Regions from separate parts of the Cutibacterium sp. KB22876 genome, predicted to be linked through region 1. Evidence: riboswitches for the same ligand, from Rfam matches in the RefSeq annotation. Region 1 holds a riboswitch; each other region holds the start of a gene.
What was found. Region 1 has a riboswitch for cobalamin ahead of AC6I1W_RS06160 (ABC transporter substrate-binding protein). Riboswitches for the same ligand answer to the same signal wherever they lie in the genome.

Region 1 (2,194 bases):
AGGCCATCGCGAGGATGCCGGTGATCAGCCAACTACGCTGACGACTCACTTGCCGGTGATCTTCGCCAGACCGTCATTGAGGGTCTTCGCACCGTCCACGAGTTCGGCACCAGGGGTGCTCTGGGAGAACGGCACGGTGACGAATTTGTTCTCCTTGACGGCCTTCATCTGGCTGAGGACGGGGTCCTTCCTCATATAGTCGATCTTCGACGTCGCCGTGGACCAACTGGCATCGGCGACCACGATGACCTCAGGGTTGGATGCGACAATCTTCTCCCAGGAGCCGTCTGCCCAACCGCCGTCGAGATGGGCAAAGAGGTTCTTGGCACCGACAGCGTCCATGAGGAGCTGGGGTCCGCCATGTCCGGCGCCAATGAACGGAGTCTTGTCTCCCGAGTCGAACCAGACGATCGACGTCCCGGTGCCGTGCTTGTTCCCGGTGACCTCCTTGAGGGCATCTCGCTGCTTGGAAATGGCCTTGTCAGCCGCATCCTTGACGCCGATGAGAGTCCCCACCTCGGTCATTTCCTTCCAGACGTTTTCCCAGGTGGTTTCGGCCGAGGGCGTGCCCTTGGGGCAGCCGAAGGGGCTGATGTAGGTGGCAATTCCCTGTTTCTTCAGCTCATCACGCGTGCCGATGGCCTTGTCCGTAAAAGCGCTGGAATACGAGGACAGCGCCAGATCAGGCTTGGCGGCCAGGAAGGTCTCCTTGGACGGGTACTCCTTGGAGAGCACCTTGACCGAGTCATAGGCCTTCTTCCACTTCGCCGGGATCTCACTGTCAAGGTAGGCGGTGCCGACGAGTTTGGACTCCCCGCCGATGGCCAGCACGTCCTCAGTGGCTCCCTGATTGAGGGTCACTGCCCTCGTGGCGGGCTTGTCGAGGGTGACCTGCTGTCCGCAGTTGGTGATGGTGATCGGACCAGAAGCCGACGCTGAGACCGAGGAAGACGACGATGACGCGGAGTCCTTGGGGGCACCGGCACAGCCGGCGAGCAGGACGGCGGGAAGCATTGATGCCACGAGGACGCGGCGAAGGGATGACGGGGTGACGGGCATGAGTAAGCCAGCTTTCTGTGTTCGGCGTGCGCGACCGGGTACCGACAGGACGGCGTCAGGTGGTCTTCGGGCTCGACCTCGTCTCCGTTCCCGGCTCCTTCCCAGTGCTCATGGCACCAGTGGCGTTCGCCGGGGCAGATCAGTCATACCGCTGCGCGTCAGCTCCGGCTTCTCACCGGATTCCAGCGCTGGTGGGGCCACCAGCAACCTGACGTGAGCATGTTAGCATCCCCTTCGTATGCCCTCCTCCAAGGGGTTACCTCACTTGAACAGGTCACCGAAACGCATCGTCGTCTTCCGGTAAACCTTGTTGTAGGCGGCTCGACGTGGATCTCGCAGCCAACCCATTCCCTTACGGCCATAACCGGGAATGAGGGTGCGCTTGACAGTCCTCGTGACTCGACCACGCGTCCTGGCCGAGATGGTTCTGGACAGGCTGGGAGTACGAATTCCGAACTTCATGGACCCGATGATAGAAGGGACGAGCCATCCTGTAAGCCGGGTTCTGTGGCCCCTCAGGGCCGGTGATCATCCATCTGTGAACGCCATTACTGGCATCCTCCAGCCTTTCGGCTGCGCAGCCTACCCGGACGCTCAGGCGAGCAGCCCTCGAACACGTCCGCGACCTCGTGGTCTTCTTGGCCTTGCTCCGAGTGGGGTTTGCCGTGCCGTCACCGTCACCGATGACGCGGTGGGCCCTTACCCCGCCGTTTCACCCTCACCGGCCCGAAAGCCGGCAGTTTGTTTTCTGTGGCACTGTCCCGCGGGTCACCCCGGGTGGGCGTTACCCACCACCCTGCTCTGTGGAGCCCGGACTTTCCTCGACAGCTCAAGACTGCCGCGATCACCCGGATGGCTCGTCCGCCGTCGATTCTACGGTCATTGCCGCATCGTCGCCACACGGGCAACGGCGCAATTCTCAAAGAGACTCCTCGGTGCGCACCAGAATCCGGTCGCACTCCTCGCAACGCACGACGTCGTCCTCGGCGGCTGCGACATAGGTGCGCAGGTCAGCCGGATTCGCAGCAATGCCACATCCCTCACACACCCCGTGGACGAGCTTGGCACACCCCATCCCGGTGCGCTCGCGCAGCATCTCGTAGAGCTTGAGGAGATCCACCGGGACACCACCCGC
Region 2 (2,194 bases), 260 kb from region 1:
TGCTCCCACTCCCCCGCCGGGACCAGGCCCAGGTGGCGAGACGGCACGAAGATCGACTCGGTGCGCGGAATCCGCCCCAGCACCGGGATGCCGAGTCGGTCGAGTCCGCGCACGACCTCGGCACCATGACGAGGAGAGGCGACCCGGTTGAGGATCACACCGGCGATCGTGACATTCGGATCAAACGTCGCCAGACCTGCCACCACTGCGGCGTGGGTGAGGGACGCATGAGCGGTGTCGACGACCACGACCACCGGGGTCTGGATCGAGGTGGCGATCTCGGCGCTGGACCCGCGTCCGGTCCCGAGCTGGCCGTCGAAGAGGCCCATCACTCCCTCGATGACCGCAATGTCCGCCGCATCGGGGGTGACGAAACCATGGGCCAGCAGCGGGGCCATGAGCTCGTCACCACACATGACGGAGTCCAGGTTGCGGCCCGGACGACCACTGGCCATCGAGTGGTAACCGGGATCGATGTAATCCGGCCCGACCTTGAACGGCGCCACCGTCCGGCCGGTGGCACGCAGGGCTGCCATGAGACCTGTCGCGACGGTCGTCTTACCGCCTCCCGACGCCGGGGCGGCGATGAGGATTCGTGGAATGCGCATCACCATTCGATTCCCGCCTGACCACGCTGACCGGCGTCGAAGGGGTGCTTGACCTTGGTCATCTCGGTGACGAGGTCTGCGACCTCGACGAGGGCTGCCGGGGCGCGACGGCCAGTGATGACGACGTGCTGGGTGCCGGGGCGGTTGACCAGTGTGTCGACGACCTCGTCGACATCGAGCCATCCCCAGTCCAGCGGGTAGGTGAACTCGTCAAGAAGGTAGAAGTCAAGCGCCTCGCTGGCCAGGAGTTCCGACACGTGTCGCCACCCCTCGCGGGCAGCGGCCTCGGGGTCATCGGCGGCATCGAAGGAGCGTGCCCAGGACCATCCAGTCCCCATGACCTCCCATGTGACGGGACCGCCGGCACCGGTCTCCTCGTGGAGTTTCCCGAGAGCTTGCAGGGCGTCCTGCTCGCCGACATGCCATCGTCCGGACTTCACGAACTGGAAGACGCCGACTCTCCACCCTTGGTTCCAGGCGCGCAGGGCGGTACCCATCGCCGCTGTCGTCTTGCCCTTGCCCTCGCCGGTGTTCACAGCAAGAACTGGCCGTAACCGTCGCTGTCTGGTGGACAGCCCGTCGTCTGGTGTGGCGCCACTGCGCGCGTGCGGCATGAACGACCTCCTTGCGGGTCCGCGCCCGTCGGGTCACGGGATTTCCGTGACCTGACCCGCAGGATCGACCTGGCTCGCGCTGAGGCGCTCACAGTGGCGGGACCGCTCCGGATTCACACCGGATTCCTCCCCGAGGGCCACCGTCGATTGTGTCACACGGGTCGGGTTGTCCTCACCCGGCACTGCCCTAAGCTTCCCTCATGACCCATGATCCTGACGCCACCCTCCTCGGACGCACGCCTGGCCTCGACGAGACGCACTTCGCCCATGACGGCCTCATCACCAAACATCCGGTGAGGGCCGTCGCTCTGGCAGCGTTGCGACCCATGCCGGGCCAGCTGCTGTGGGACCTCGGCACCGGCGCCGGGTCGATCGGTGTCGAGTGGTGTCGCACCGATCCGACCTGCCGAGCCATCGGGGTGGAGCGCAAGACAGAACGGGCCGCCAATGCCCGCACGAATGCCGCAGAACTCACTCTGCCCGGCCAGTTCGAGGTCATCGACGCCGACCTCACCAAGGGGCTGCCGGAGGGACTGCCCGACCCGGATGCCATCTTCATCGGCGGCGGTGCGACGGAAACTCTCGTCACCCAGTGTCGACCACGTCTACCCATCGGGGGACGGCTCGTCGTCCATGGGGTGACGATGGAGGCCGAGATGCTCGTGGAGTCCTTGCACCGGGATCTGGGCGGTGACCTCATGAGGTTCGGCGTCGAGACCGCCGACAGCATCGGCCGGCTGCGGGGCTGGAAACCGGCCCGCACCGTCGTGGCGTGGACCTGGCAGCACACTGAGTGACGACGAGCCACCCAGTGTGCACAGTTGTCTGACCCTGGACTCAGCTGATCTGGGAGGCCAGCAGGCAGGCAGCCCAGGTCTGCTCGGCAGCGAAACGCACATGGTGTGGCACTGCCGAAACCGACAGCGCTGACCTGTTCATGATGACCATCGAACCGCCGCACTGTGGCCGCCC
Region 3 (2,194 bases), 590 kb from region 1:
AGCAGGGTCGACTTGCCCGAACCGTTGAGCCCGATGATGGCCGTGACGGTACCGGGTTCGAAGTCCAGATCGACGTCTCGGACGATGGTTCGCCCCTCGACCTGCGCCGCGAGACGTCGTGTGGTCAGTCGGGTTCCCATCATGCCCCCGCGTACTGGTAGTGGCGCCGTCCCAGCAGTAGTAGGAGTACTGGGGCTCCTAGCAGACCTGTGACGATGCTCAACGAAGTCTCCTGAGGTCGGCTCGCCACCCGGGAGAGGACGTCGACCCACACGAGGAAGAGCGCACCGAACAAAGCGCTGACCGGCAGGACGACGCGATGGCGCGGTCCCACGAGGAGCCTAGTGAGGTGGGGAATGACGAGGCCCACGAATCCGATGCCGCCGGAGACCGCGACGATCGCGCTCACGAGGATGGCCTGGACGATGAAGAGGGCGACTCTCAGGCCGGTGACCGGGACCCCGAGCGAGGAGGCGAGTTCCGGGCCTGCTGCCAGCGCGTCGAGCCACCTCGATCCAATCATGAGCAACAGCAGGGTGACGAGGACCACCACCGCCGTCGGCACGAGGGTCTGCCAGGAGGCACCCGCCACGCTGCCCAACAGCCAGAAGAGGACGGACTGGGCCGATTTCGGGTCGTTGCTGTGGAAGACCAGGAAGCTCGACATCGCGCTGAAGGCCGAGGACATGACGACACCGGTGAGGACGAGCCGCAAGGGGCTCAGACCTCCCTGGGCCATGGCGATGCCGAACACGGCCGCGGTCGCGACGAGGGCACCGAGAAGGGCACCCAGGTACAGCGAGTACACGCCGAAGGCCGCCAGCGTTCCCGTGGTGATGGCGGCTGTCGCCCCGACGCTGGCCCCTGCCGAGACCCCGAGCATGTAGGGATCGGCCAACGGGTTGCGTACCAAGGTCTGCATGACGGCACCACCGACGGACAGTCCGGCCCCGGCAACGACGGCCAGCACCGTTCGTGGAAGTCGCAACCCCCACACGATCTGGTCCGCGGTGGCCTCGACGCTGCCTCCGCGCACGTGTACATCCAGGACATGCCACGCCTGTTCGACGGGCAGCCGGATCGTGCCGAAGGCCAGCGAGAGCACGACCCTCAGAGCAAGAGCAACCGCCAGGACCAGCAGTACGGGCCCGGCGGGCAACCGGCGATCCTCGTGGGCCCGCGATGACGTCGATCCGTCCGACGATTGCCGTTGCCCGCGCGAAGCGCAGGGATGGGTGTCTCGATGGCGGACGTGTGGCAAAGGAACTCCTGGCGGTTGACGCCCATCTCGCGAGGCGTACGGCGGCTGCATTCGCCGGGAGGTTTTCGGACTCGGGGTCGCGCGGCTCGTCCCCCTTCCCAGGTGTCTCCACCCAGTGGGCTCGCGGCGAGCCATCACCCACACCGCTGCGCGTCAGTCCTGGATTCGCACCAGGTTCCCTGGCCGGCGAAACGCACCGTACCACGCAGGTGGTGAATCGTCCCACTCATCCATGACCCCGCCCCGAGAATCCAAATTTCCATCCCGAGCGACATGTCCAAGAAGTGGCGGATGTCTCACTCGTACACTGTCCACATGCGAGGTCATGCAGTGATGGCGGACCCGGAAGGCGACGTGCGGATTCGGTATATATTTACGAGATGATATAAAGGCTGTCGACGGGTCCAGTGGTCTTGTTATTGCTTGGGCGTCATTGCACCGGTTCGGTGTCCGATCACATGCTCGTCATCACGGGTTCATGTCCTGTTCGCAACCGCGTCATTACTCGATATTCCAGATCGCCGCCCTTTGTGAATTGAACCTCCGCGTCGCTAGCATCGGATCGCAGATCCTCCCGGGATGGTTGCCCATACTCCTTGACAGGGGCGTGCATCGACTTCCACAGGGGCTCTGTGAAGCACGTCAATTCCTATGGATGCGAATCCGTGAGGAGTATGAAAAAGCCATGTCCTTGAAGAGACGTCCAGGGCGCAGAGTTCTCGCGGCGGCTGCCTCGGCAGTCCTCGCAGTGTCTGCCATGATGCAGGTGCCGGCGGCTCACGCCGTCATTCCACCCAAGCCGCAGGGCTATCCGATCGCGCACCTCTATGAGTCGTGCACGGATGCCTCCGCCCACGCCCAGGGATACCCCGAGTGGCATTACGGTGAGACGGGACGACGCTACCTCAGCGACGGCACGATCCAGTTCACCAA

Region 2: it holds a riboswitch for cobalamin, as region 1 does, so the genes downstream of both, cobO (cob(I)yrinic acid a,c-diamide adenosyltransferase) here and AC6I1W_RS06160 (ABC transporter substrate-binding protein) in region 1, are expected to answer to the same signal.
Region 3: it holds a riboswitch for cobalamin, as region 1 does, so the genes downstream of both, AC6I1W_RS08865 (FecCD family ABC transporter permease) here and AC6I1W_RS06160 (ABC transporter substrate-binding protein) in region 1, are expected to answer to the same signal.

What each region holds. Positions count from the first base shown of each region.
Region 1 covers NZ_AP040858.1:1,366,640-1,368,833, reverse strand. The annotation lists gene AC6I1W_RS06165 (FecCD family ABC transporter permease) at 1-49, opposite strand, end outside; gene AC6I1W_RS06160 (ABC transporter substrate-binding protein) at 46-1,059, opposite strand; cobalamin riboswitch at 1,101-1,286, opposite strand; gene AC6I1W_RS06155 (hypothetical protein) at 1,321-1,521, opposite strand; RNA gene rnpB (RNase P RNA component class A) at 1,538-1,919, opposite strand; gene AC6I1W_RS06145 (zinc ribbon domain-containing protein) at 1,979-2,194, opposite strand, start outside.
Region 2 covers NZ_AP040858.1:1,106,660-1,108,853, reverse strand. The annotation lists gene cobBC (bifunctional hydrogenobyrinic acid a,c-diamide synthase/histidinol phosphate aminotransferase CobBC) at 1-608, opposite strand, end outside; gene cobO (cob(I)yrinic acid a,c-diamide adenosyltransferase) at 608-1,222, opposite strand; cobalamin riboswitch at 1,263-1,399, opposite strand; gene cbiT (precorrin-6Y C5,15-methyltransferase (decarboxylating) subunit CbiT) at 1,423-2,019, shown strand.
Region 3 covers NZ_AP040858.1:1,955,373-1,957,566, reverse strand. The annotation lists gene AC6I1W_RS08870 (ABC transporter ATP-binding protein) at 1-140, opposite strand, end outside; gene AC6I1W_RS08865 (FecCD family ABC transporter permease) at 140-1,159, opposite strand; cobalamin riboswitch at 1,321-1,442, opposite strand; gene AC6I1W_RS08860 (hypothetical protein) at 1,947-2,194, shown strand, end outside.